DNA from 2 places in the Neobacillus sp. plas4 genome. Region 2 is predicted to be linked to the other one. Evidence: predicted binding sites of a transcription regulator. Region 2 holds the regulator's gene; the other holds the start of a gene.
The links. Region 2 encodes CtsR, which represses protease genes until heat stress. Its sites were predicted from a motif close to ATGGTCAATAAAGGTCAAACA; they were not measured.

Region 1 (14,884 bases), 1.5 Mb from region 2:
TTATACTTCTCCGCATCTTTAAACACTCCTTTATGTTTTTACCTTAACCATAAATTATTGGTAATAAACGTAAAATGAGGTCGATCAGTGAAGAATAACAGAGAGGTTAAATCGCTTTAATCATGCCCCCATCAACTAAAAACGAACTTCCGGTCATATAAGTATTGGCATCAGAAAGGAGGAAGGCTGCAACATTCGCAAATTCTTCCGGAGTTCCATATCTCTTAAGAGGAATGCCTGCTTTCATGGTCAATTCAACTGTTTCGAGATCGATCCCCTGTTTATCTGCATTTATTTGATCTAAATGCTTAACACGATCTGTTGCAATTCGTCCAGGTGCAATTGTATTAATTAGGATATTATACTGAGCTAATTCAGAAGCTAATGTCTTGGAGAGACCAACAATTCCTGTACGAAAGGTATTGGAAAGGATTAACCCTGGTATAGGCTCTTTAATCGAAGAAGAAGCGATATTAAGAATTTTTCCTCCTTGCTGTTTTAAAAAAGGTAATGCCTCACGAATAATACGCACATAGGATAATAAATTTAGTTCAAATGAGTTCTGCCAATCATCATCTGTCAAGTCTTCAAAAGTCCCTGCTGGCGGGCCGCCTGCATTATTGACAAGTAAATGAAGATTTCCAAATACTTCGATGGTGTTTGCTACGAGACGTTTAATATCTTCCGTATTTGTTATATCTGTTCTTTGGAAAGCAACCTTTCCTTTGCCAATTGATTCAAGTTCAGCCGCCTTCTTATTGAGTTTTTCCTCATCACGTCCTGAAATCATTACATTGGTTCCTTCTTTTACCAACGTTTGAGCAATAGCAAATCCCAAACCTTGGCTCGAAGCTATTACAAGTGCTGTTTTCCCGCTAAGATTCAAATCCATCCTTACATCCCCCTTTAATCTGTCTATTACTATTATACTAAAAATTTCCTATAAAAAAGAGACAGATTGTCCTGTCTCTCTAAATAATCTTATTTTGTAGCAGCGTTCACGGCTTCAATTACTTGATCAGTTGTTTGCATATTTAAAACTTGCTTGGCTAGGTTCTCCATTTCGGCTTTGCTCAACTTCTTAATTTGGGAACGTGCTTTTAAAATCGATGTTGCGCTCATTGAAAATTCGTCTAATCCAAGACCAAGAAGAAGAGGAATCGCCGTTTCGTCTCCAGCCATTTCACCACACATACCTGCCCATTTTCCTTCAGCATGTGCAGCATCAATAACCATCTTCACCAATCGAAGAATCGATGGGCTATACGGCTGGTACAGATAGGAAACACGCTGATTCATCCGATCTGCAGCCATAGTATATTGAATTAAATCATTTGTGCCAATACTAAAGAAATCAACTTCTTTTGCAAATTGGTCAGCTAGAACTGCTGTTGATGGGATTTCGACCATTATTCCCAGTTCAATATTATCTGAGACCTTTTGCCCGGAGGCAATAAGTTTTTGTTTTTCATCATCAAGAATACTCTTTGCTTCACGGAATTCATCCAATGTTGCAATCATTGGAAACATAATCTTTAGATTTCCGTAACTGCTTGCTCTTAGAAGCGCCTTAAGCTGGGTACGGAAAATATCCTGTTCTTCTAAACATAAACGAATTGCTCGGAAACCTAAAAATGGATTAAGTTCTTTTGGTAATTGAAGATACGGAAGCTCTTTATCACCGCCGATGTCTAATGTACGAACAACAACCGGCTTCCCCTTCATACCTTCTAATACCGCTTTGTAAGCTTCAAATTGTTCTTCCTCGGTAGGAAGCTGATCTCTTCCCATATAAAGAAATTCAGTTCGGTATAGACCTACGCCTTCACCGCCGTTTTCCACTACTCCCTTTAAATCATTGGGTGTACCAATATTAGCTGCCAATTCAACTTGATGGCCGTCTGCAGATATCGTTTTTTCATTCACTAGCTTTGCCCATTCCATCTTTTGAGCTTCATATTGTTGATGGATGGTACGGTATTCCTCCACTAGTTCAGGAGCAGGGTTAATATGTACTTCACCTTTTAGACCATCGACAATAACTAAATCACCATTTTTAATTTCTTCTGTTGCCGTTTTTGTACCTACTACCGCGGGAATTTCCATAGATCGAGCCATGATAGCAGAATGGGAAGTACGTCCACCAATGTCAGTCGTAAAACCTAAAACGTATTGACGGTTTAATTGGGCTGTGTCAGAAGGAGTTAAATCCTCTGCCACAATAATTACTTCTTCAGCAATCATACTTGGATTTACTAAATGAACACCTAGTAAATGTGAGAGTACCCGTTTTGTAACATCTCGAATATCTGCTGCACGCTCTTTCATATACTCATTTTCCATTTGCTCGAACATCATTACAAACATGTCTGCAGTTTCCTTTAATGCAGCTTCTGCATTCACATTTTCGGACTTAATCTTATCTTCAATCGGACCGTTTAATTCTGGGTCAGTCAGAACCAGTAAATGTGCTTCAAAGATAGCAGCTTTATCTGCACCTAACTCGATTTGGGCACGATCTCGAATGGCTTCCAATTCTACTTTAGTTTTCTCAATTGCTGCCTTATAACGATTTACCTCAGATGTTATGTCTTCTACTGAGTGTTTCTTAAAGGATAAATCTGGTTCAACTAACCGATATGCCTTTGCTATGGCAATGCCATTTGAAGCAGCAATCCCCTGTAGTAATGTCATTACTCAGCCAATCCTTCTTTGTTCAATAATTCTTCTAGACTTCTAAGAGCTTCTTCACTGTCACTTCCATCCGCAGTGATTGAAATATCTGCACCTTTTCCAATACCTAATGACATAACGCCCATAATTGATTTTAAGTTAACTTTTTTTCCTTTATATTCTAAATTGATTTCTGAATCAAATCTGCTTGCCGTTTGTACGAGTAAAGTTGCGGGTCTAGCGTGAATTCCAGTATCAGCTGTTACTTTAAATTGTTTTTCTGCCATGTTAAATCAAACTCCTTCTCATATAGTAAAAAAATATAAAATGGTGCTGGCTAATTACATAAATAACAGATCTAGTCAGGTCAATACTACTGAACTAATTGTTATATTTTCTCCAAAAGGATAGGAAGTATGTAAGCTAGAGCCTCATTTTATTATTGAAATCATACAATTGCTAGGATAACATTTCCATTCTTTACAGACAACCAATAACCATTAAAAAATTGACATTTGGCATTTTAATAGGATCCACCATTTGAAACCACTTTTTATATGATCAAATTTAGCTTCTAGGTTCTTCTAGGTATTGATACAGTACATCCCCGCCACGTTGACCAATACCCCGAAAATGTTTAAAGTCCTCTCTTTTGACCAGGACTTCACGAAATATCATAAAATCTTCCTTTTTTACATAAAACTCTGTTAGCTCGCCAGATTTTAATTTTTCTAAAACATCTATAACAAATTGATCATTCATACTTCTGCACCACCTTATTCATATTTTATAATAACCTATATCGTAGTCAAACATTGAACTCTTTTGTAACCGATTCCATTTTTCTTTTAAATTTTTAAGAAATTAACAAAATTGTCAAATAAAATCCTTTACGAATCATAAAAAGTAGTGCAAACTGTTAGATAAATGAATATATATAGTTTGTCAAGTAAAGGAGAGAGGGATAATTGAGAAAAGCTGAAGTAGGGAATATCATCGAATTCCGCGGCGGGCTAAAAGGGATAGTGGAAAAGGTAAATGAAAATTCTGTAATTGTCGATCTAACTTTAATGGATAATTATCGAGATTTGGAATTGGATCAGCGGACTGTAGTTAACCATAAAAATTATAAAATTGTAAAAGAAAGCGCTTATTAAATTAATAGCTTCATAGAAAAGGCAGCGATTTGCTGCCTTTTCTTATTATTCCTATTTAAAATTTATCTTCCTTTACCAGCTTCTTTTGAAAGCTGTTTAAATGATTTTACTTTTCCGTGCGGGTTTTGGTCTTGTTTACGAACGGTCCATTCACGTTCATGCTGACTTTGGGATTTACTCATTTATTATCCTCCTTCCTTTCTCATTACTATTTTTTTCGATTTTCTTTTGAATTATGATAAAAATCGATCAAAATTGGATTGTAAACATTTCCTTTCATAAATCATTTTTGCTAAAATAAGTTCTATTGCAAGAAAAGCAGAAGCGACCGTTTAGCGGCGTATGGACTGGAGCACTTTGACTGAGATAAAGGAAACACGGAGAACGGAGTGATCCGATGTTGACTTATCGTAGGGAAAAGGGCGAAGTACACTAGCCGCTGGGCGCTGGAGCTAGACAGTTAGAAAGGAGCTTATTAATAAATGAAGAATCGCTTCTTTGACTTGAGGCTTATTATTGGGTACGTTCTTGCCCATGCTCTTATGTATTTTACTTTCTACGATAGAGCGATATTCTGGTATATCTTTACAGGTTCTCTTCTGGTTTTAATCACTTTTGCGATGTTCCAAGAAGATGTTGAAGATCAAGCGTCATTTTTTGTATATATTTCTATAGGTGCTTTTTCTGGAATCCTTCTCTATTTTATATTCTGGCTGGGTGTACAAGGTTTCGACCTCTTAAATCTGCCATTTGAAAAAAGCATTAAGAAGCTCTACCGTTGGTTCGCGCCATCATTATTTTGGCAATATCTTGCACTCATTTTAGTGGCAGCACCTGGTGAAGAACTTTTTTGGCGAGGATTCGTTCAGAAGAGACTCCTGCGTTTTTTTCGTCCATTTGTAAGTATTGTTTTTGGGGCCCTTCTCTATGCCTCAGTCCATATTTATTCAGGAACCTTTACTTTAATGCTGGCAGCATTCCTTTCCGGCCTTATGTGGGGTGCACTATATTTGTGGAAAAAAAGTATGCCCCTGGTGATTGTTTCCCATATTGTTTTTGACATCATGATTTTTATTATACTGCCATTAAAATAGAAAAAGCATCAGTCTATAAATTGGACGATGCTTTTTCTATTTATGGTGTTTTTTTATTATTTAATGGCTTCATCCATAAGAGGACGAAAAAGATAAGACTAATATAGCCAAACAATGGATACAGATTAGACAATAGTTTACTATAGTTAACTAGGCTTATGATATAAGAAACGATGAAAATGGCTGATATGGTAATAGTAGTAGGGACCGTAACGAATTGTTTTAACTGTCGGTCAAGTCCAAATACGTTTCCAATGACAGATGTGAAAATTTCACCATAAATCACTAGGACAAATATCCAATAAAAAAAAGGTGCTACTTGCTTCATAATAATTGCCATCGGTATCTCATAAATCTCTAGATTTGGAAGCATGATTAAGGTTAAATGGCTTGATATTAAGATAAGTGTTAAAGCGGCCCCACCTAATATTCCTCCCCATTTAATCGTCCAATCATCCTTAATTTCATTTGCAATCGGAACTAAGACAGCTTGTGCTAACGCAAGATTTAATGCTGTATATGAAAATGGTGCTAGTATACTTTTCCATCCATCCTCAGCATAAGGAATAAATAATAAGTGATGAATAAAATCTTGCTGTTTAATGGAAAGTACCATTAGCATTAGACTAAAACAAACCATTATAGGAACAACAAATGAATTAACTGCAAATATACCCTTTGTACCTACTAGCATTACTAAAAAGGATAAAATTATCGTGATAAAAACGCCTAAATTCTTCGATAGTCCTAATTGCTCTTCAAATACTGCTCCGGCACCAGCAAGCATAACGGCACATACTCCAAGAAGCATAAATAGCATAATTATATTAATACCCCTGCCTGCCCATTTCCCAAACAAGTGTACATTAAATTCCTGGTACGATACTGCATTTATTTGAGCAGCAATTCTCATCAACTTTGAACCTAATACAATAAGGAGATAGCCGCTCAGTAATATGCTCAAAAACCCAATGAAGCCAAATCGTGAGAAAAACTCAACAATCTCTCTTCCTGTAGCAAATCCCGCACCCACAACTGTACCCACGTAAACTGCGGCGATTTGAAAAGCTGCTGACCAATTCTTTTTCAACTCATCTCCCCCTCAAATACAATATATGAGCAAGGGGACAAACAAAGACGAGCTTTTTTTAATTACGAGCCTTTTTGCAACAGAAAAAATTACCATAGGCATACGACTTGAAAGTCAAAGAAGGTCAAAGTATACTATGTTCATAAGGTCAAATATAGTCAAAGTCAAATAAATATAATTAGGAGGTTTTATATGATGCTGTGTCAATTGTGTAAAGAAAACCAGGCTAATGTTCAACTAAATTTAAATATTAATGGACAACACAGCAATATGAAGCTGTGCCATAAATGTTATACAAACAATAAAAACACTATTCATTCAGGAATGGATCCAAAGATGAACTCCTTTTCTGGTTTTCCATTTAATGATTTATTTTTTAATATGAAGGGCACTGAAAATAACCATTTTAATGGCCAGGCACCCTCTCCACAAAATGGTCTGAATGGAATGGGAGGTTTTATTGATCAATTTGGACGAAATTTAACTCAATTGGCCAAAGCTGGTCTCATTGATCCTGTGATTGGCCGTAATGAAGAGGTTAAAAGAGTCGTTGAAATATTAAATCGTCGTAATAAAAACAATCCGGTCTTAATTGGTGAACCAGGTGTCGGGAAAACCGCTATCGCTGAAGGCCTAGCGATGAAAATTGTTGAAGGAAAGGTACCTGGTAAATTAAGAAATAAAGAAGTTTATTTACTAGATGTTGCTTCCTTGGTCGCGAACACAGGTATACGCGGGCAGTTTGAAGAAAGAATGAAGCAGCTGATAGCAGAATTACAAGATCGTAAAAATATCATTCTTTTCATTGACGAAATACATCTCCTAGTTGGAGCAGGTTCTGCTGAAGGTTCTATGGATGCAGGAAATATATTAAAACCAGCACTTGCACGCGGTGAACTTCAACTTGTCGGTGCAACAACTCTGAAAGAGTACCGTCAAATCGAAAAAGATTCGGCACTAGAACGTCGATTCCAGCCTGTTCAAGTAGCAGAACCTACACCTGAAGAGGCCATTGAAATCCTAACAGGAATTAAGAATAAATATGAGGATTATCATGAAGTAACCTATTCTGAAGCTGCGATTAAAGCATGTGTACAGTTGTCACACCGCTATATCCAGGATCGATTCTTACCTGATAAGGCGATTGACTTACTAGACGAGGCTGGATCTAAATTAAATCTTACTTCAGATGGAAATAGCGTCGAACAGGTGAAGAACCGTTTAAAGGAAATCACAATTCAAAAAGACAGTGCACTTAAAGCCGAAAATTATGAGCTTGCAGCAGCACTTCGGGATGAAGAAACTGAGCTTGAAAAATCCTTAAATGAATCTTCAGAAACCAACAGACCCGTTGTAGATATTTCACATATTCAAGAGATTATTGAACAAAAGACTGGTATACCTGTTGGTAAATTACAAGAGGATGAGCAGCATAAACTTAAGCACTTAGAAGAGAACTTAGCTAAAAAAGTTATTGGTCAGAAGAAAGCTGTCGAGAAGGTCGCTAAGGCTATACGTCGAAGCCGCGCTGGCTTAAAACCAAAGAATCGTCCGATAGGATCATTCCTATTTGTCGGTCCAACTGGGGTCGGTAAAACCGAGCTTACAAAAACACTTGCAGAAGAACTGTTTGGTTCAACTGAGTCAATGATTCGCCTTGATATGAGTGAATATATGGAAAAACACAGTGTTTCAAAATTAATTGGATCACCACCAGGATATGTTGGTCATGACGAAGCAGGACAACTGACTGAAAAGGTCCGCAGAAATCCATATTGCATTATATTATTGGATGAAATTGAAAAAGCGCATCCTGATGTGCAGCATATGTTTTTACAGATTCTTGAGGATGGACGTCTTACAGACAGTCAAGGAAGAACAGTAAGCTTTAAGGATTCTGTTATCATTATGACAAGCAATGCCGGGGTAGGACACAAAACCATTCATGTTGGCTTCGGGACAAATGAAGCAATCGAAGAAGCTTCTATCCTAGATTCTTTGGGCAGCTTTTTCAAGCCAGAGTTTTTAAACCGTTTTGATAGTATTATTGAATTTAACACACTTGAAAAAGAACATATCATGCAAATTGTAGAGTTAATGGTGATTGATCTACAAGAAACCTTAAAAGAACAAAATCTCGAATTTACGATTCACCTAGATGCAAAAGAGAAACTGGCTGAGTTAGGCTATCATCCAGCTTTTGGAGCACGTCCGCTCCGCAGAGTGATTCAAGAGCAATTAGAAGATAAGATTGCGGACTTTATACTGGAGCAGCCAGACGCAAATCGATTATCAGCAATCTTAGAAGACAATGTTTTGAAGGTAATAACAACAGAGACTGCCAACGTATGATAATGAATGAAAAAAGCGAAGCCGCTTAGCTTCGCTTTTCTTTATGATTATAACTTCTGATCTTCAACTGAATTTAACCAGGCTTCAATTTCACCAACAACAGATTGTACACAGCCATCCTCAAAAGGAGAAATTAAATTCGCTTCTTTCACCAGCTTTGTAAATGACATGCTGCCGCCAAGCTTACAAAGACTTACATAATCGTCCCATGCCTCTTCTTGGTTTTCTCTAGAACGCTTCCAGAATTGGAAGGCACAGATTTGAGCTAACGTATAATCAATATAATAGAATGGTGAATTGAAGATGTGGCCTTGGCGCTGCCAGAATCCGCCATTCTCTAAATACGTATTCCCGTCATATTCTTTATGAGGCAAGTACTTTTTCTCTATTTCTCTCCACTGCTGCTTCCGCTCTTTAGGGGTTGCTTCGTAATTTTCATACACCCAATGCTGGAATTCATCAACGGAAACTCCATATGGTAGAAATAATAAAGCATCACTCAAATGTGAGAATTTATATTTATCGGTATCTTCCTTAAAGAAAAGCTGCATCCATGGCCAAGTGAAAAATTCCATACTCATCGAATGAATCTCACACGCCTCATATGTTGGCCAATAATATTCAGGGATTTCAAAATTCCTGCTTGAATAAACCTGGAATGCATGCCCTGCCTCATGTGTCAGCACATCAATATCCCCGGAGGTTCCATTGAAATTAGAAAAAATAAATGGTGCTTTGTAGTTTTCAATATAGGTACAATAGCCGCCGCCAGCTTTTCCCTTCTTCGCGACAAGATCCATTAAGTGGTTATCTTGCATGAATTTGAAAAACTCTCCTGTTTCCTTAGAAAGTTCTTCATACATCTGTTGACCATTTTCAATAATCCATTCAGGGGTCCCTTTTGGTACAGCATTACCTGTTTTATAGTTAAATCCTTCATCAAAATATTTTAGTTGTTCAACCCCAATACGTTCCTGCTGCCGTGCTTTTAATTTGGTCGCTATTGGAACAATAAAGTCCTTAACCTGCTGACGGAAGTTTGCCACCATTTCCGAATTATAGTCAGTTCTCATCATTCGATAATAACCTAGTTCAACAAAGTTTTTATAGCCTAACGTATGAGCAATTTCAGTTCTCACCTTAACAAGGTCATCATAGATTGTGTCAAGCTCTGCTTCATGCTCAGCAAAAAAGCCAAACTTTGCCTCAGATGCCAGTTTTCTAGTTTCTCTGTCTGTAGATTGGGTAAAGGGCTCTAATTGTGCAAGTGTTCTTTCTTCCCCTTCGAAAGGTATCTTTGCTGAAGCAATTAGTTTTGTATACTCTGTTGACAATCGATTTTCCCTTTGAAGCAAAGGTACTATTTCAGGTTTAAAGGTCTTTAATTGTCCTTCAGCAAGCGCGAATAATTGTTTGCCAAATTTAATCTCCAATTCATTGCGGAATTTAGAATTTACAAAAGCCTGATAATATTTCGTCACAAGCCCTTCTATTTCAGGCTGCAGTTCATCCATATAATCCTGTTCGGTTTTATAAAACTCATCGTTTGTATCAACAGAATGGCGAATATAGCACAGATTAAACATCGTTCCAATATCATTTCTTACCTGATTCACTTCGTTCATTGCCAAGATTTGTTCTTCTACTGAAGGTGCACTTGTAAACTTTTGAAGTGCTGATTCAATTCTAGCTTTTACTTCGTCAAGGTTCGGACGGGTATATGTATACTCTTCAAATCTCATTCAAAACATCCCCTTTAAATCAAACTTTTCCACCTATTTCTTTCAACACTAACCATTAATATTCCTTTATGTAAAGGCTCTTTTCTTAACTTTGCAATTTTTTGCAACAAAATTTAATGATTTTGATAAAATTCTGAGAAAACAGCAAAATTTAATAAGAAAAGAGCCAGCAAACTAAAATCTAAAGCGCAAAATTTCTGTTTGCACGTTAAAATCGGCTTTAAGATTTTAACAACATATTTTAAAAATAAGCCTAAATAAAAAAATACGGCAGATGCCGTATTAAAATTTCCCTGCAGGCAACCCAAGTTTTTTTAATAGTTCAATCGCATCCTGTTTTTCAGAATCGGTCAAACTAGACATCAGTGAATGGATCTGCTGGGCATGCTCAGGGAAAATTTCTTGAATAAATTCTTTCCCTTTATCCGTAATTTGGGCATATGTTACCCTTCTATCGTTTGGGCAGGCGATTCTCACTAACAGCCCTTTTTGTTCCAGCTTATCCACCACATAGGTGATACTGCCGCTAGCAAGTAATATTTTGCCGCCAATTTGCTGCATAGGCTGATCACCTTTGTGATATAGAAGCTCTAATACTGCAAATTCTGTTGGGTTTAATCCACTTGCTTGAATAACTTTATTCACATGATCATTAATCGCTTTAAAAGCCCTTGATAGAACAATAAAAAGCTTCAACGATTGTGATACAGAATCATTTTCCATACGAATCATCCTTTTTTATTAAATCTGAAATTTTCCAGCTCCAGCGCCAAAGAAAAATCGAACTGCATTATACAAGATCAAGGCGCTCACACTTTTCTATTTATCTCGACTTCAAGATTATTATAAGAAATTTTTCAAAGCCTGTCAATTTAGCTCCAAAAATTGAGCTTAAAGATTCGGCAATTTCACAAAGCTATTCCTACTTTGACCATGTCACTTTTCACCTTTATTATAATAAAAAATGGAGATAAAGCAATCCAGTTCTCATTTACTAAAAAATTATGTAAGATAGGTTTATTGAAAGATTTATATTTTAAAAACGAGGTGTAATGATGAGTCAACCTGCTGCTGTGTCTGCAAAATCACCGAAAACTACCGATTCGACCATGTTTAATATTCTTTTTATTATCGGGATTTGTCATTTACTCAACGATTCCATTCAGGCAGTTATCCCAGCCATGTTTCCAATTTTAGAAAAATCTATGGGTTTATCGTTTACCCAGCTAGGCATTATCGCATTTTCTTTAAACATGGTGTCTTCTGTACTGCAGCCAGTGGTTGGAGTCATTACAGATAAGAAACCAATGCCTTTTGCTTTGCCCATTGGACTTTCATTAACGCTATGTGGTGTTCTTGGATTAGCTTTTGCTCCTTCCTTTGGTTTAATTGTGATCTCTGTTATATTTATTGGTCTTGGCTCCGCAGTATTTCATCCCGAAGGATCAAGGGTAGCCTATATGGCTGCAGGAAACCGCAGAGGTTTGGCACAATCTATTTATCAAGTAGGCGGGAATACAGGGCAGGCGCTGGCACCTCTTATCACAGCACTTATTCTTGTTCCCCTTGGCCAAAGAGGTGCTTCTTGGTTTACCATTGTTGCAGCAATCGCAGTTTTGTTATTAATCTATATCGCTAATTGGTATAAAAATAGATTAATTGAAAACATTCCTTTATTGAAAAAGAAAAATACAATGTCCACAAAAAACAGTGGTATTTCAAAAAAGGTAAAACAGTCACTATTATTAATTCTTCTGCTCATTTTTGCACGATCATGGTATATTTCGGGTATGACTAATTTTTACGCTTTCTTTGCAATTGAAGAATACTCTTTATCAATTAAGGAATCACAATTTTTCTTATTTGCCTTTTTAATTGCCGGAGCATTTGGCACCTTTTTTGGCGGCCCGCTAGCTGACAGGTTCGGAAAGAAAAAATTAATCTCTGTCTCTATGTTACTGACTATTCCTTTTTCCATACTAATTCCCTTCGTACCATCAGTTATTGCATTTATCTTTCTTACGCTCACAGGTTTTATCTTAATGACCAATTTTTCAGTTACAGTCGTTTTTGCACAAGAGCTTGTACCTGGAAAAATTGGAACTATGTCAGGATTAACCGTGGGGCTGGCATTTGGAATGGGGGCTATCGGCTCAGTGGGACTTGGATATATTGCAGATTTATTTAGTATGTCCGCCATGGTATCTTCGATTGGATTCTTGCCATTACTAGGCTTACTTGCATTCTTACTTCCTAGTGATGAATTAGTCAGAAAGTGGAATCAAGAAGGTTAGAAAGAGGATGGGCATTGCCCATCCTCTTTTTAACGAATGTTAAATTTTCGAAAAGTTTTAACATTTTTACTCAAATAATCTTGAAAACTATCATATAATATAGTTAGAACATAAAAGGGAGGGCTAGAATAATGAAAACCCCAAATTATCATGATTTTTATCAAAAGGCTTTAATCCCAATTGGTTTTAATGATTTACTAGCACTTAACGAAATTAAATCATTTGAGGTTGGTGCACCTGCTACTCACTGGCTCATTGCAGTTGAAGGAGTCCAGCTCTCTCAGGCTAAAATATACTTCCATTGGAAAGTAAGTGTTTACCCGTCCAATTGCAATGGTGATTTTAACTGGAAGAAACCATTTTATTGTTCTCCAATCATGGAATCGATGGACAGTGCTCATGATATTGCTTGCTCTATCGTTGCACTGAGTAAACAAGATCAACTTTCTGCCTTTAACCTTGAAGAGAAAATATCTTAATCCACAAAAAAATTATCCCCTTTTGCTTCACCTTCTTTTTACCCTCACTTGTGAAAAAACCTACATATAGTAAAAATCAAACACAGTTACCTATTTATTCTTATAAAAACGATCTCTAACCCTTTTCAACCTTGCATGATAGTTTAGGATGTCAAGTCTAGCCTTTTCCGCTTCTGGTGCAATCGGTCTTAATTTTTCCAGCTCCCAATAATCCACAATCACATCTAAAACTTGATCAAAATATTCCAATGGACCATAGTTTGCTTCTTTTGCAATAATTGCCATTCGATCTTCGAAATCAGGCATAACTGTTCCTGGCATTTGGAAGTTCTTAATAACATGTCCTAAATGATAACAGTAATTAGGCTCTAATTGGAGATGAAATTTAATGACATCCCGATAAAAGGCATAATGCAGCGTTTCATCCTTCGCCAACCGACGAAGAAGACTTGCTAAATCCTTATCATACGGACCAGCCGTTTTAGCAACGTTATAGTAAAAGACCATGGTCGCTAGTTCTTGTAATGAAGTATAAACCATGGTTTCAAAAGGTGTATGATAATCAGGATTCCAGCCATTCTCAACCGTTTGTTTGTGTAATTGATGAAGACGCTTAGGATCCACATTCCGCGTGAGTAATAGATACGTTTCAAGCAGGTTAGAATGCTGATCTTCTTCTGAAGTCCAAGTATGGACAAAATCTTTAATAACTGTTAATGATCCCTTAAACGTTTGATCTAAATGAGAGGTAAACCATGGCAGATTGACTTCAGTTAAAAGGGCTGTTTCAACAGCAGTAATAATGGCTGGAGGCAGTGTGACCTGACTTTCATCCCAAGGGACGCGCCTGAAATCTTTCCCCTTATCCCACGGTAAGAAATCATGATAACCCCAATCTATTTTTTCAGACCGCTTCTTATGTTCTTCATATAACTCTATTAGTTTAGGCTCTAATCGAAAGTCCAAATCATTTGTTAACATCTATATCCTCCATTATTGTAAAAATTCGGCATTAACTTGGAAAATTGAATTAAATTTATGTCAGGTATTAATACCAAATACTAAGTGGATTATATCACAACTATTCAGAATTAAACTAACAAAAGAATTTTACAAAAAAAGGCAGCACAACCGATTCAACGGTGAAGTGCTGCCTCTGTTCTATCAAACTCAGTTAATTTTACCGTTTTTGTAACCACAACTTCTTTATGCTAATCTAAAAACTATTCCATGCCCGCCTTTTGGATATTCCCACTTGATGTTTTGATGCGGGCAGCCTATTCGGCAGCTGCCGCATTCGTGGCAGCCTTCATACCCGACCTGCATCCGTAATCCTTCCCATTTGTACACTTCAGCAGGGCAGAAAATCGTGCAAATCTTATCCGGGCATTTTGTCATACAAATATCGTTGTCCATAACTGTAAGATGTGACTTCGTATCAGCTTTAAAACGAAGAAGGTACTGTTTTTCTTCGATATTCTTAGTTGACATTATTTCACCGCCTTCCAAGCACGATAAATATCTTGTATAACTTTAATCGTTCCTCTTTCTGCTGTTACACTCTTCATAATCTCCTTTTGTTTCTCTCTCTTAGGAGTTCCATCAACGGTGAAGAATTTGCTCATCGCTTTGTTCATCATTGGTACATATTCTTTGAAATATTGTGGATTATTCTCAAACGTATGTGTTGCGTCTTTGTATTTCTCTAAATCTTTGATTATGAAGCTATCATAAAGCTTTTGACGGTAAAGATTTAAACCAGATTCCGAAAAGTCTCCACGGTGCTTCGCCTCAATAACCGTTTCAGCAGCAAGCAGGCCAGAGTGCATTGCCATGTTTGAACCTTCACGATGAATCGCATTGACTAGCTGTGCAGCGTCTCCAACTACCACTACACCGTTCCCAGCTACTTTTGGTACCGAACGATAACCTCCCTCTGGAATTAAGTGGGCTAGATACTCAGCTGATTCACCACCAGCCAGCATCGGTTTAACCATAGGATG
Region 2 (14,884 bases):
GTCCCGCAACGAGCGCAACCCTTGTTCTTAGTTGCCAGCATTCAGTTGGGCACTCTAAGGAGACTGCCGGTGACAAACCGGAGGAAGGTGGGGATGACGTCAAATCATCATGCCCCTTATGACCTGGGCTACACACGTGCTACAATGGATGGTACAAAGGGCTGCAAGACCGCGAGGTTTAGCCAATCCCATAAAACCATTCTCAGTTCGGATTGTAGGCTGCAACTCGCCTACATGAAGCCGGAATCGCTAGTAATCGCGGATCAGCATGCCGCGGTGAATACGTTCCCGGGCCTTGTACACACCGCCCGTCACACCACGAGAGTTTGTAACACCCGAAGTCGGTGGGGTAACCGTAAGGAGCCAGCCGCCTAAGGTGGGACAGATGATTGGGGTGAAGTCGTAACAAGGTAGCCGTATCGGAAGGTGCGGCTGGATCACCTCCTTTCTAAGGAATATACAGTCCTTGTGGACTGATAAACGTTGACTGTTACTTGTTTGTTTAGTTTTGAGAGTACAATTCTCTCAAAGCTTTTTTTAATCGTTCTTTGAAAACTAGATAATCGTAAGAAGAAGAAACCAAGTAAAAACCGAGTGAATTGCCATTTTAGTTTTTCTCTCTTATTAAATTAAGAGAATAACCATTTAGGTTAAGTTAGAAAGGGCGCACGGTGGATGCCTTGGCACTAGGAGCCGATGAAGGACGGGACTAACACCGATATGCTTCGGGGAGCTGTAAGTAAGCTTTGATCCGGAGATTTCCGAATGGGGGAACCCACTGCTCGTAATGGAGCAGTATCTTTACCTGAATACATAGGGTATTGAAGGCAGACCCGGGGAACTGAAACATCTAAGTACCCGGAGGAAGAGAAAGCAAACGCGATTCCCTGAGTAGCGGCGAGCGAAACGGGACATAGCCCAAACCAAGAGGCTTGCCTCTTGGGGTTGTAGGACACTCAACATGGAGTTACAAAGGAACGGGGTAGATGAAGCGGTCTGGAAAGGCCCGTCATAGAAGGTAAAAACCCTGTAGTTGAAACTTCGTTCCCTCCTGAGTGGATCCTGAGTACGGCCGGACACGAGAAATCCGGTCGGAAGCTGGGAGGACCATCTCCCAAGGCTAAATACTCCCTAGTGACCGATAGTGAACCAGTACCGTGAGGGAAAGGTGAAAAGCACCCCGGAAGGGGAGTGAAATAGATCCTGAAACCGTGTGCCTACAAGTAGTCAGAGCCCGTTCATGGGTGATGGCGTGCCTTTTGTAGAATGAACCGGCGAGTTACGATCCCATGCAAGGTTAAGTTGAAGAGACGGAGCCGCAGCGAAAGCGAGTCTGAATAGGGCGAATAAGTATGTGGTCGTAGACCCGAAACCAGGTGATCTACCCATGTCCAGGGTGAAGTCCAGGTAACACTGGATGGAGGCCCGAACCCACGCACGTTGAAAAGTGCGGGGATGAGGTGTGGGTAGCGGAGAAATTCCAATCGAACTTGGAGATAGCTGGTTCTCTCCGAAATAGCTTTAGGGCTAGCCTCACGTTGTAAGAGTCTTGGAGGTAGAGCACTGTTTGGACTAGGGGCCCTCATCGGGTTACCGAATTCAGACAAACTCCGAATGCCAAAGACTTATCCGTGGGAGTCAGACTGCGAGTGATAAGATCCGTAGTCAAAAGGGAAACAGCCCAGACCACCAGCTAAGGTCCCAAAGTTTACGTTAAGTGGAAAAGGATGTGGAGTTGCTTAGACAACCAGGATGTTGGCTTAGAAGCAGCCACCATTTAAAGAGTGCGTAATAGCTCACTGGTCGAGTGACTCTGCGCCGAAAATGTACCGGGGCTAAACGTAACACCGAAGCTGTGGATTGACATCTACGATGTCAGTGGTAGGAGAGCGTTCTAAGGGCGTTGAAGCTAGACCGTAAGGACTGGTGGAGCGCTTAGAAGTGAGAATGCCGGTATGAGTAGCGAAAGATGGGTGAGAATCCCATCCACCGTATGCCTAAGGTTTCCTGAGGAAGGCTCGTCCTCTCAGGGTTAGTCGGGACCTAAGCCGAGGCCGAAAGGCGTAGGCGATGGACAACAGGTTGATATTCCTGTACCACCTCTTTATCGTTTGAGTGATGGGGGGACGCAGGAGGATAGGGTAAGCGCACTGTTGGATATGTGCGTGTAAGCAGGTAGGCTGGTGAATAGGAAAATCCGTTCACCGTAAGGCTGAGCTGTGATGCCGAGGGAAATATAGTACCGAAGTTCCTGATTCCACACTGCCAAGAAAAGCCTCTAGCGAGATAAAAGGTGCCCGTACCGCAAACCGACACAGGTAGGCGAGGAGAGAATCCTAAGGTGAGCGAGAGAACTCTCGTTAAGGAACTCGGCAAAATGACCCCGTAACTTCGGGAGAAGGGGTGCTTTTTGAGGTGAATAGCCTCGAAGAGCCGCAGTGAATAGGCCCAGGCGACTGTTTAGCAAAAACACAGGTCTCTGCGAAGCCGCAAGGCGAAGTATAGGGGCTGACGCCTGCCCGGTGCTGGAAGGTTAAGAGGAGGGGTTAGCTCTAAGCGAAGCTCTGAATCGAAGCCCCAGTAAACGGCGGCCGTAACTATAACGGTCCTAAGGTAGCGAAATTCCTTGTCGGGTAAGTTCCGACCCGCACGAAAGGCGTAACGATCTGGGCACTGTCTCAACGAGAGACTCGGTGAAATTATACTACCTGTGAAGATGCAGGTTACCCGCGACAGGACGGAAAGACCCCGTGGAGCTTTACTGTAGCCTGATATTGAATTTTGGTACAGCTTGTACAGGATAGGTAGGAGCCTGAGAAGCCGGAGCGCCAGCTTCGGTGGAGGCGTCGGTGGGATACTACCCTGGCTGTATTGAAATTCTAACCCTCACCCCTGATCGGGGTGGGAGACAGTGTCAGGTGGGCAGTTTGACTGGGGCGGTCGCCTCCTAAAGAGTAACGGAGGCGCCCAAAGGTTCCCTCAGAATGGTTGGAAATCATTCGCAGAGTGTAAAGGCACAAGGGAGCTTGACTGCGAGACCTACAAGTCGAGCAGGGACGAAAGTCGGGCTTAGTGATCCGGTGGTTCCGCATGGAAGGGCCATCGCTCAACGGATAAAAGCTACCCCGGGGATAACAGGCTTATCTCCCCCAAGAGTCCACATCGACGGGGAGGTTTGGCACCTCGATGTCGGCTCATCGCATCCTGGGGCTGTAGTCGGTCCCAAGGGTTGGGCTGTTCGCCCATTAAAGCGGTACGCGAGCTGGGTTCAGAACGTCGTGAGACAGTTCGGTCCCTATCCGTCGTGGGCGCAGGAAATTTGAGAGGAGCTGTCCTTAGTACGAGAGGACCGGGATGGACGCACCGCTGGTGTACCAGTTGTCTTGCCAAAGGCATCGCTGGGTAGCTATGTGCGGACGGGATAAGTGCTGAAAGCATCTAAGCATGAAGCCCCCCTCAAGATGAGATTTCCCATAGCGTCAAGCTAGTAAGAACCCTGAAAGATGATCAGGTTGATAGGTCAGAGGTGGAAGCGCGGTGACGTGTGGAGCTGACTGATACTAATCGTTCGAGGACTTAACCAATTTTTAAAAGATGAACTCGTTTTTACTAAACTTCTTCTGACATTATCTAGTTTTGAGGGAATGAACCTCAATTAAATAGTCTGGCAGCAATAGCGAGAAGGTCACACCCGTTCCCATACCGAACACGGAAGTTAAGCTTCTCAGCGCCGATGGTAGTTGGGACTTTGTCCCTGTGAGAGTAGGACGTTGCCAGGCAAATGAAGCACAACCTGATTAGGGTTGTGTTTTTTTGTGTTATTTGGATGTTTAAAGGGTGGAGACAGAATAGTTATAGAAGATTCATGCCCGTATGATGGTGTTTTACTAAAAAGAGGAACGAATGTTGGTTATTCGTGCCCATGCGGTGGTGTTTTACTAAAAAGAGGTAACAAAAGCTGGCTATTCGTGCCCGTGCGGGGGCATTTTTATTGAAAAGGGGAACGATAGTCGGAGAATTATGTAATCTGATTTCCAAAAGAGGTCATAATTAAGGTTTGAGGGAATCAGAACCCCAATGTGATTCCCTCAAACCTGATTTTCCCACGAGAGAGGGAACCAAGCCAACTCTTTGATTCCCTCAAACCTGATTTTCCCCACGATAGAGAGAACCAAGCCAACTCTTTGATTCCCTCAAACCTGATTTTCCCACGATAAAGGGAACCAAGCCACTCTTTGATTCCCTCAAGCTTAATTCTCCCACGATAAAGGGAATCAAAAGCCACAAAGCTCCTCCACCCCCTACAAATTACCTAAAAACTAATTTAACAGGTTTCACACACGCGAAATATGGAGAAAATCATTAGTAGCAGTTGTTTGCAACTACATAAAATTTTCAGTATAATTAAAGTCAAAGATAGTCAAAGTCAGATGAAGGAGGTGGGAAGATGAGGAACATCTCCGATATTATCGAAAAGTATTTGAAGCAAGTGCTAGAAATGAGTGAGCAAGAGCATGTTGAAATAAAGCGCAGTGAAATTGCTGATAAATTTCAATGTGTTCCTTCACAAATCAATTATGTCATTAATACACGCTTTACCATTGAACGAGGATATATCGTAGAAAGTAAACGCGGGGGAGGCGGATATATTCGAATTATGAAGGTTCAGTCACATGATTTAGTTGACGTAATCGATCATTTACTATCACTCTTTGATAATCGTATTGCACAGTCTACGGCAGAAGATGTTATCTATAGACTAGTCCATGAGGAGATAATCACAAAAAGAGAAGCGAAAATTATGTTAAGTGTTATTGATCGTTCAGTCTTATATATTGATCTTCCATTCCGAGATGAACTTAGAGCTAGAATGTTAAAAGCAATGTTAACATCATTGAAATATAAATAATATATACCAGCTAGAGAGGTGAAATAAAAAATGATTTGCCAGGAATGTAATCAAAGGCCTGCTGCACTGCATTTTACAAAAATCATCAACGGTGAAAAAACGGAAGTTAATCTTTGCGAAAAGTGTGCCCATGAAAAGGGCGAGATGTTTATGATTACTGGAGGATCTGGTTTTACTTTTAATAACCTATTAGCAGGTCTATTAAATATAGATACTACTGTTCAAAAGCAAAATCAAAATACGTTCCATCAGGAAGAAATTCTCCAGTGTAATGTATGTTCGATGACCTTTCCGCAATTCATCAAAGTGGGGCGTTTCGGATGTGCCCATTGTTATGAGACATTTCATGAGCAGCTTCCGCCAGTTTTAAAGAGACTTCACAGCGGGAATTGGTCACATAGCGGTAAAATACCGAAAAGAATAGGTGGAGGTATTCACCTAAAAAAACAAGTAGAAAATCTAAAAAGTGAACTAAAAGAATTAATCCAACAAGAAGAATTTGAGAAAGCTGCTCAGATCCGAGACGAAATCCGAACACTTGAAAAAGAATTACCGGGCAGCAATAAGGGAGGGGAATAACGTGTCGCTTGAACGCTTTATTAGTCAAGCAGTCAGCTCATGGATGAGCGAGGAGGGACCTGATTCAGATATTGTCCTTAGTTCCCGAATCCGTTTAGCCCGAAACTTTGAGAATGTAAAATTTCCAACATTATTTTCCCACGAAGAAGCACAATCCATTATTTTAAGGATGGAAGAAATACTCCGTGAATCAAATTTTTCAAAGTTTGGGCAAATGGAATTACTAAAAATTGATGAATTACAGCCTTTACAAAAAAGGGTGTTAGTAGAAAAGCATTTGATTAGTCCAAATTTAGCAGAGGATTCACCATATGGTGCAGTTCTTTTAACCGAAAATGAAGAAGTTAGTATTATGATTAATGAAGAGGATCATATCCGCATTCAATGTTTATTTCCAGGACTGCAATTAACAGAGGCTTTGGCCGCAGCAAATGAATTGGACGATTGGCTTGAGAGTTTTATTCACTTTGGTTTTGATGAGAAGCACGGATATCTTACAAGCTGCCCTACGAATGTAGGTACCGGTCTCCGAGCTTCAGTCATGATGCATTTGCCAGGGCTTATTTTGACCCAGCAAATAAATCGTATCATTCCGGCCATTAATCAGCTGGGATTGGTTGTAAGAGGGATCTATGGTGAGGGGAGTGAAGCGCTCGGCAATATATTTCAAATCTCCAATCAAATTACATTAGGAAAGTCAGAGGAAGATATTTGCCGTGACCTAAAAGGTGTTGTAAGCCAGTTAATTTCACAAGAAAGGTCTGCACGTGAAGCATTACGCAAAACTTCGAACATACAATTAGAAGATAGAGTATTCCGATCTTATGGTGTGTTATCCAATAGCAGGATCATTGAAACGAAAGAGGCTGCAAAGTGCTTATCTGATCTTCGCTTAGGTATTGATATGGGATACATTGATAATCTCCCTAAGAATATTTTAAATGAATTAATGATTTTAACGCAGCCAGGATTCCTGCAGCAATACGCAGGCGGGCATTTAAGACCAAATGAAAGAGATATAAGACGAGCAGCCCTAATTCGAGAACGACTAAAAATGGAGCAAGATAAAAGGTGAGGAGGAATGGAATATGATGTTTGGCCGTTTTACTGAGAGAGCTCAAAAGGTATTAGCTTTAGCACAAGAGGAAGCAATTAGACTAGGACACAACAATATTGGAACTGAGCATATTTTATTAGGTTTAGTCCGTGAGGGAGAAGGCATTGCTGCAAAAGCGCTTTATGGGCTTGGACTAGGTTCTGAGAAAATTCAAAAGGAAGTAGAATCGTTAATCGGAAAGGGCCAGGAAGCATCCCAAACGATCCACTACACACCTAGAGCGAAAAAGGTTATTGAATTATCTATGGATGAGGCTAGAAAATTAGGACATTCTTATGTTGGTACAGAGCATATTCTCCTTGGCTTAATCCGTGAAGGAGAAGGTGTAGCAGCAAGAGTTCTTAATAACCTAGGAGTAAGTTTGAATAAAGCACGTCAACAGGTACTTCAATTGCTAGGCAGTAATGAATCTGGCGGACATCAGGGAGGGACCTCAGTCAGCGCAAATACTCCAACTCTCGACAGTCTAGCTAGAGATTTAACGTCAATCGCTAGAGAAGGAAGCTTGGACCCTGTCATTGGAAGAAGTAAAGAAATTCAGCGTGTTATTGAAGTGTTAAGCCGTCGTACAAAAAACAACCCAGTTTTAATTGGTGAACCAGGTGTCGGTAAAACAGCTATTGCTGAAGGACTTGCACAACAAATTGTGAATAACGAGGTTCCAGAGATTCTTCGTGATAAGCGAGTTATGACATTAGATATGGGAACAGTTGTAGCTGGTACCAAATATCGTGGAGAATTTGAAGATCGTTTGAAAAAGGTTATGGATGAAATTCGCCAGGCTGGCAATATCATTCTTTTTATCGATGAATTGCACACATTAATTGGAGCAGGTGGAGCAGAAGGTGCGATTGACGCTTCTAACATCTTAAAGCCATCCCTAGCACGTGGCGAGCTTCAATGTATTGGAGCCACTACGCTGGATGAATATCGTAAGTATATTGAAAAAGATGCCGCACTAGAACGCCGCTTCCAGCCAATTCGTGTGGATGAGCCAACAGCTGAGGAGTCGGTCAGAATACTAGAAGGTCTTCGAGATCGTTATGAAGCGCATCACCGTGTTTCCATTACAGATGAGGCTATTGAAGCAGCGGTAAAGCTGTCTGACCGCTATATTTCTGACCGTTTTCTCCCAGATAAAGCAATCGACTTAATTGATGAAGCTGGGTCAAAAGTCCGTTTACGTTCTTATACAACACCGCCAAATTTGAAAGAATTAGAAGTGAAGCTTGATGAAGTTCGTAAGGAGAAAGATTCTGCTGTTCAAAGCCAAGAATTTGAAAAAGCAGCGTCCTTGAGGGATACAGAACAGCGCCTACGTGAGCAGTTGGAAGAAACGAAGAAGACATGGAAAGAAAAGCAAGGGAAAGAAAACAGTGAAGTTACAGTTGAGGATATTGCGAGTGTTGTTGCAAGCTGGACCGGAATACCTGTCTCTAAGCTAGCTCAAACAGAAACCGCAAAATTACTTAATTTAGAAGAAATTCTTCATTCCCGAGTCATTGGTCAGGAGGAAGCGGTTAAGGCTGTTGCCAAAGCGGTTCGTCGTGCAAGGGCAGGTTTAAAGGATCCAAAACGCCCAATTGGTTCTTTTGTTTTCCTTGGCCCTACTGGTGTAGGTAAAACTGAGTTAGCTCGAGCACTTGCTGAAGCCATGTTTGGTGATGAGGATGCCATGATTCGAATCGATATGTCGGAGTACATGGAAAAGCATTCTACATCCAGACTGGTTGGATCTCCTCCAGGGTATGTTGGTTATGAAGAAGGTGGTCAACTAACGGAGAAGGTAAGAAGAAAGCCGTATTCCGTTATCCTGCTCGATGAAATTGAAAAGGCACACCCTGATGTATTTAATATTTTATTACAAGTTCTAGAAGACGGTCGCTTAACGGATTCTAAAGGAAGAACCGTTGATTTCCGTAATACCGTTCTGATCATGACCTCCAACGTAGGAGCCGAAGCATTAAAACGTAATAAGTATGTTGGTTTTAATATTCAAGATGGAGAACAGAATTATAAGGATATGAAGGGAAAAGTAATGGAAGAATTGAAAAAGGCCTTCCGTCCAGAATTCTTAAACCGTATTGATGAAATTATTGTCTTCCATGCTTTAGAGAAAAAGCATCTTGGAGAAATTGTTACACTGTTATCTGACCAGCTTGTGAAACGTCTCCAAGAGCAAAATATATCTTTAGAGCTTACGGAAGCTGCTAAGGATAAAATATCGATTGAGGGCTACGACCCAGAATACGGTGCCCGCCCATTACGCAGGGCTATTCAGAAGCATATTGAAGACCGTCTCTCTGAAGAATTGCTCAGAGGTACAGTTTTAACAGGTCAGCATGTTATAGTTGATGTGGATAATGGTGAATTCTTAGTTAGAACTGCTGAGAAAACTACTCTAACTAAATAACCATTACTGACTTTTAAGAAAAACTAAAGGGGTACACGAAACAAGTTTGACCGTGTACCTCTTTTTATATTTGGCTGTTTTCGTAGATTATTGTTAAAATCTTAAAGCCGATTTTAACGTGAAAATAGTTATTTGTGCTTTTGAATAAATTTTGCAGCTCTTTCAAAAAATGCTATTTTCTGCAGGAATTAAGTACAAACATTAAATTTTGTTTAAATAGTAATAATATAAGAAAAGAGCCTTGTATTTAGAGTAGGAGAAGATAGAAATGGCCAAACGCAAAACGAAGTTCATGTGTCAGGAGTGCGGGTATGAATCTCCTAAATGGATGGGAAAATGCCCTGGATGCGGGCAATGGAACAAAATGGTGGAGGAAGTGGAGGTAACAGGTGGAAATAGAAGGGGTGCCTTTGCTCATTCTCAGGGAGGTTCTACAATCCTCTCCAAGCCAACCCCTATTACAGCAGTTGAATCCCTGTCTGAACCTAGGATTCTTACCGACTTACAAGAACTTAATCGTGTATTAGGCGGTGGAGTGGTAAAGGGTTCACTGGTATTAATTGGTGGTGACCCTGGTATCGGTAAATCAACCCTGCTTCTGCAAGTATCATCTCAACTGGCGAATAAAGGGAATAAAGTCTTATACATATCCGGCGAGGAATCCTTGAGACAAACGAAGCTCCGTGCGGAAAGGCTGGGAGTCCAGTCTGAAAACCTGCTTGTGTATTCTGAAACCAATTTAGAAGAAATAAACCGAAATATTGAAAGTACGAGCCCCAGCTTTGTTATTATTGATTCTATACAAACTGTGTTTCATCCGGAAGTAACTTCTGCGCCAGGCAGCGTTTCACAGGTTCGCGAGTGTACCTCTGAGTTAATGAGAATAGGGAAAACAAATGGGATTGCTATTTTCATTGTTGGTCATGTAACAAAAGAAGGATCGATTGCCGGACCAAGACTACTAGAGCATATGGTAGATACCGTTCTTTATTTTGAAGGGGAACGCCACCATACGTATCGAATTCTGCGGGCGGTAAAGAATCGTTTTGGATCAACAAACGAAATGGGAATTTTTGAAATGAAGGAATTTGGGCTTGATGAAGTGGCAAACCCATCTGAGATTTTCCTTGAAGAAAGATCACAAGGTGCAGCGGGTTCAACGGTGGTAGCCTCCATGGAGGGTACACGTCCGGTACTTGTTGAAATTCAAGCTTTAATCTCGCCAACAAGTTTTGGGAATCCAAGAAGAATGGCAACAGGGATTGATCATAATCGTGTTCCATTGTTAATGGCTGTATTAGAAAAGCGAATGGGCATGCTGCTTCAGAATCAGGATGCATACCTGAAGGTGGCTGGCGGGGTAAAATTAGATGAACCTGCTATTGATTTAGCAATCTGTGTAAGTATTGCTTCCAGCTTTCGAGATAAACCTACGAGGGCAACAGATTGTATTATCGGTGAGGTTGGGCTGACTGGTGAAGTAAGAAGAGTCTCTAGAATTGAACAGCGCGTTCAGGAGGCTGCAAAGTTAGGCTTTGAACGTGTCATTTTACCTGCTAATAATTTGAGCGGCTGGCAATCTCCGAAAGGTGTAGAGTTAATTGGTGTATCTACTGTAGCTGAAGCCTTAAAAGCAGCGTTGGGAGTGTAGTAGATGGAAAATAGAAAGCTGGGTGAACAAGCCGTAAGCGAGGTTTTACAGTTTATTGCCCCGGGTACACCTATTCGTGAAGGAATCGATAATGTGCTTAGGGCAAATACCGGCGGGCTGATTGTAATTGGGTACAATGATAAGGTTAAAAGTATCGTGGATGGTGGTTTCCAAATCAATTGTCCGTTTTCTCCAAGCTATCTATATGAGTTAGCAAAGATGGATGGGGCAATTATCCTGAATGAAGCAGGGAATACCATTTTAATTGCGAATGCTCAGCTTGCACCTGATTCAGATATTCCTGCTTCGGAAACGGGCATGAGGCATCGTACAGCTGAAAGGGTAGCGAGACAAACAAAGGCACTTGTTATTGCTATTTCTCAAAGAAGAAATGTAATCACGCTCTATCAAGGAAATTTCCGGTATGCACTTAAAGATATTTCTGTCATTCTAACGAAGGCGAATCAGGCTATTCAAATGCTAGAAAAGTATAAATCAGTCCTCGAGAGAAGCATCGCAAATTTGAGTATTTTAGAGTTTGAGGAGTCCGTTACCTATAACGATTTTCTTCTTGTTCTGCACCGATTCGAAATGGTGTTAAGAATAAAAAATGAACTGATTACGTACTTAAACGAGCTCGGTACTGAGGGCAGACTGATTCGTCTGCAAATGAACGAAATTTTAACGGACCTAGAAGAAGAGACAGCCCTTATTATTAAAGATTATGCTTTGGATAGGGATATAAAGGCAAGAGATGTCCTTAAACGAATGCAGACAGTCACCAGTAATGGATCATTAGATGATATTACGATTTTAAAACTAATGGGTTATCAAGGATATATTCCGTTAGATGAAAGTAAACAACCTCGTGGGTATCGGATTTTGAACAAAATACCTCGTCTTCCAATGGTGATTATTGAAAATATCATTAACAGCTTTAGTGAGTTTTCCGCAATCGTCTCAGCAAGTGTTGAAAATTTAGACGATGTTGAAGGCATAGGAGAAATTCGCGCAAAAAAAATCAAGGAAGGCTTAAAGTTAATTAAAGATCGCTTATATACGGAGCGACAAATATAAGTTTTTTAAATTTCCATTTGTTGACAGGAGATTTCTCGAGTGCTACCCTATGAAGTGAAAATTATAACGATTTATTTTAACCATTTTGACAAAATAATCGACAAACAAAGGTTTCAATTTTGGGAATATGTTTATAATGAGTAGAGGAGGTGAAGGAATGTTAAGACGTATTGTGCAAGCATGTTTTCTCATAACTGGCGGTACGCTTGGAATATTGTTAATTCCGCAACTGCTAAAATTAATTAATTTTGATGACATTCCAATAATCAGTAACTCATATGCAGCAGCTATTATAGGTGCAATTATTTTTTATCTTATAACTTTTTGGGCAGTAGATTATGTACTTGAGTTTATTAAATGGGCAGAAGATTCACTGGTAAAAATCCCGGTAACAGATGTGATTTTTGGCAGTATGGGATTAATCTTTGGCTTATTAGTAGCCTTTTTAATCGGATTTGCTCTAAATGCAGTTCAAGAACCTATACTAAATGCTGTCGCTCCCATTTTACTGACATTATTATTTGGTTACTTAGGCTTTCAGGTGGGATTTAAGAAAAGAGATGAGTTTTTAAATCTTTTTGGCAGCCGAGGGAAAAAGAAATCTGGGGATGAAGATCCTGAAAAGGCTGAAGGGCAATCGCTGAAGATTCTAGATACAAGTGTAATTATTGATGGTCGAGTGGCTGATATTTGCCAAACAGGGTTTTTAGAAGGAACCATTGTAATTCCTCGTTTTGTGCTTGAGGAATTACAGCATATAGCTGATTCTTCTGACGTCCTTAAGCGTAATAGAGGGAGACGGGGATTGGATATCTTAAATCGAATTCAAAAGGAACTTGCCATTAAAGTTGAAATTTATGAAGGCGATTTTGATGAAATACAAGAAGTGGACAGCAAGCTGGTGAAACTAGCCAAGATTACGAACGGTATGCTTGTAACAAATGATTTTAATCTTAATAAGGTATGTGAATTACAGAGCGTCTCTGTCTTAAATATCAATGATTTAGCCAATGCGGTTAAACCGGTGGTCCTGCCTGGAGAAGAGTTAGCCGTACAGGTAATCAAGGATGGAAAAGAATATCACCAAGGTGTTGCGTATCTTGATGATGGAACCATGATTGTAGTGGAAGAGGGCAGAGAATATATCGGAAAAAGAATAGATGTTCTAGTTACGAGTGTTCTTCAAACTTCAGCAGGAAGAATGATATTTGCAAAACCAAAATTACTAGAGAAGGCACTGTAATGGCGGACAAAATAGCGGAAGCACCAAGTCGCTAGTGCTAGACAATAAGAAAGAGCAGATTGGAGTTTTTCTATGGCTTATCAAGTCATTATCCCGGCAGCCGGCCAAGGGAAAAGGATGGGAGCGGGGAAAAATAAGCTTCTGTTAGAACTAAATAACATGCCTGTACTCATTCACTCTCTAAAGGTGTTCGATGAAGATGAGTTATGTGAGGGCATTATTTTAGCTATTAGCCCTCAGGATGAGGTAGAATTTAAATTATTATTAAAGCAGCATCAGGTGAAAAAGGTGCTGAGATTAGTTCCTGGTGGAAAAGAACGTCAGGATAGCATTTATAATGCATTAAAAACAGTGGAGACCGATGGAATTATTCTTGTTCATGATGCCGCCCGACCTTTTATTCTGAAGGAACATATTCACCGATTGTTGGAAACAGCACAACAAACAGGTGCAGCAATCATTGGAGTGCCAGCGAAAGATACCATGAAAACAGTACGTGATCATTTGGTAATGGCAACTGTCGAAAGGTCTAGCTTGTGGGCTGTTCAAACCCCACAAGCTTTTCGTTTTTCCATATTGTATAAGGCATATGAACAGGCCGAGAAGGATTCTTTTATTGGCACGGATGATTCAAGTTTGGTAGAGAGAATCTCTCATCCAGTCACCATGATTGAGGGGGATTATGATAATATCAAGCTTACTACCAAAGAAGATTTATTTTTTGCAGAAGCAATAGTTAAGAAAAGACAAGGGAGTTTTTAAATATGTTTCGAATTGGTCAGGGCTTTGACGTACACCAATTAACGGAAGACCGTCCGCTTATAATTGGAGGGATTACGATCCCCTATGAAAAAGGGCTGCTAGGTCACTCAGACGCAGATGTATTATTGCACACCGTAACAGATGCATGTCTTGGAGCGATTGGGGAAGGTGATATAGGCAGGCATTTCCCAGATACAGATCCGGAGTTTAAAGATGCAGATTCTGCTAAGCTGTTGGAACATGTATGGCAACTTGTGAAGGACAAAGGATATGAGCTTGTAAATGCAGACTGTACTATTATTGCACAGAAGCCAAAAATGGCACCCTATATCGGGCAAATGAAAGAGCGAATTGCAGAATTACTAAATGCTTCTCCTGAACAAATCAATGTAAAAGCAACGACAACTGAGAAGTTAGGTTTTACAGGCCGTGGTGAAGGGATTGCCTCACAAGTAGTTGTATTGTTGAAAAAGATATAATTTATCTTTATTGCGTAAATACACAATGATAAAATAAATCAGATGTAGTTATTAAACTTAGAGAAATGTCTAGCTGCAGCGCCTAGGGGCTCGGGTCATAAGCCAATCCGTCAAGAAGGTTAAAGAGCAACCTTCTAGCCGGCTCGTCTTATGCCTGTCGCCCCTGGTCAAGGCGCTTCCGCTCTTCTAATAGGAGGCATAATGATGTCAAGTGAAGTTCGTGTAAGGTATGCTCCAAGTCCAACTGGACATTTACATATTGGAAATGCCCGTACAGCATTATTTAATTATTTGTTTGCCCGCAATCAGGGCGGGAAATTTATTATCCGGATTGAGGATACTGATAAAAAAAGAAATATTGCCGGCGGAGAAGAAAGTCAATTAAAATATTTAAAATGGCTTGGTATGGATTGGGATGAAAGTGTGGATGTCGGTGGTGAATATGGTCCATATCGACAGTCTGAAAGAAATGATATTTATCAAACCTATTACAATCAATTACTAGAGAATGGCCATGCCTATAAATGTTATTGTACAGAAGAAGAGATAGAAGCAGAGCGGGAAGCACAAACAGAGAGAGGCGAAACTCCTCAGTATTCTGGAAAGTGCCGACATCTAACTGCTGAAGAACGAGCCAAATTAGAGAGTGAAGGC

Region 1: AC2TFD_RS08470 (ATP-dependent Clp protease ATP-binding subunit) is a predicted target of CtsR. The motif match lies at 6,125-6,145, and genes of this name have one in related genera.

The regions. Positions count from the first base shown of each region.
Region 1 is NZ_CM170152.1:1,681,140-1,696,023, reverse strand. It holds gene AC2TFD_RS08515 (hypothetical protein) at 1-16, opposite strand, end outside; gene AC2TFD_RS08510 (SDR family oxidoreductase) at 107-892, opposite strand; gene ptsP (phosphoenolpyruvate--protein phosphotransferase) at 982-2,694, opposite strand; gene AC2TFD_RS08500 (phosphocarrier protein HPr) at 2,694-2,960, opposite strand; gene AC2TFD_RS08495 (hypothetical protein) at 3,241-3,435, opposite strand; gene AC2TFD_RS08490 (YkvS family protein) at 3,642-3,830, shown strand; gene AC2TFD_RS08485 (DUF6254 family protein) at 3,893-4,012, opposite strand; gene AC2TFD_RS08480 (CPBP family intramembrane glutamic endopeptidase) at 4,313-4,924, shown strand; gene AC2TFD_RS08475 (YkvI family membrane protein) at 4,965-6,014, opposite strand; gene AC2TFD_RS08470 (ATP-dependent Clp protease ATP-binding subunit) at 6,210-8,366, shown strand; gene AC2TFD_RS08465 (M3 family oligoendopeptidase) at 8,414-10,108, opposite strand; gene AC2TFD_RS08460 (MarR family winged helix-turn-helix transcriptional regulator) at 10,391-10,831, opposite strand; gene AC2TFD_RS08455 (MFS transporter) at 11,164-12,402, shown strand; gene AC2TFD_RS08450 (hypothetical protein) at 12,534-12,881, shown strand; gene AC2TFD_RS08445 (acyl-ACP desaturase) at 12,972-13,862, opposite strand; gene AC2TFD_RS08440 (4Fe-4S dicluster domain-containing protein) at 14,088-14,372, opposite strand; gene AC2TFD_RS08435 (FAD-dependent oxidoreductase) at 14,372-14,884, opposite strand, start outside.
Region 2 is NZ_CM170152.1:136,440-151,323, forward strand. It holds rRNA gene AC2TFD_RS00665 (16S ribosomal RNA) at 1-448, shown strand, start outside; rRNA gene AC2TFD_RS00670 (23S ribosomal RNA) at 649-3,584, shown strand; rRNA gene rrf (5S ribosomal RNA) at 3,664-3,779, shown strand; gene AC2TFD_RS00680 (CtsR family transcriptional regulator) at 4,448-4,909, shown strand; gene mcsA (protein-arginine kinase activator protein McsA) at 4,940-5,488, shown strand; gene mcsB (protein-arginine kinase McsB) at 5,490-6,563, shown strand; gene clpC (ATP-dependent protease ATP-binding subunit ClpC) at 6,577-9,018, shown strand; gene radA (DNA repair protein RadA) at 9,287-10,669, shown strand; gene disA (DNA integrity scanning diadenylate cyclase DisA) at 10,673-11,746, shown strand; gene AC2TFD_RS00710 (PIN/TRAM domain-containing protein) at 11,904-12,989, shown strand; gene ispD (2-C-methyl-D-erythritol 4-phosphate cytidylyltransferase) at 13,062-13,751, shown strand; gene ispF (2-C-methyl-D-erythritol 2,4-cyclodiphosphate synthase) at 13,754-14,230, shown strand; gene gltX (glutamate--tRNA ligase) at 14,435-14,884, shown strand, end outside.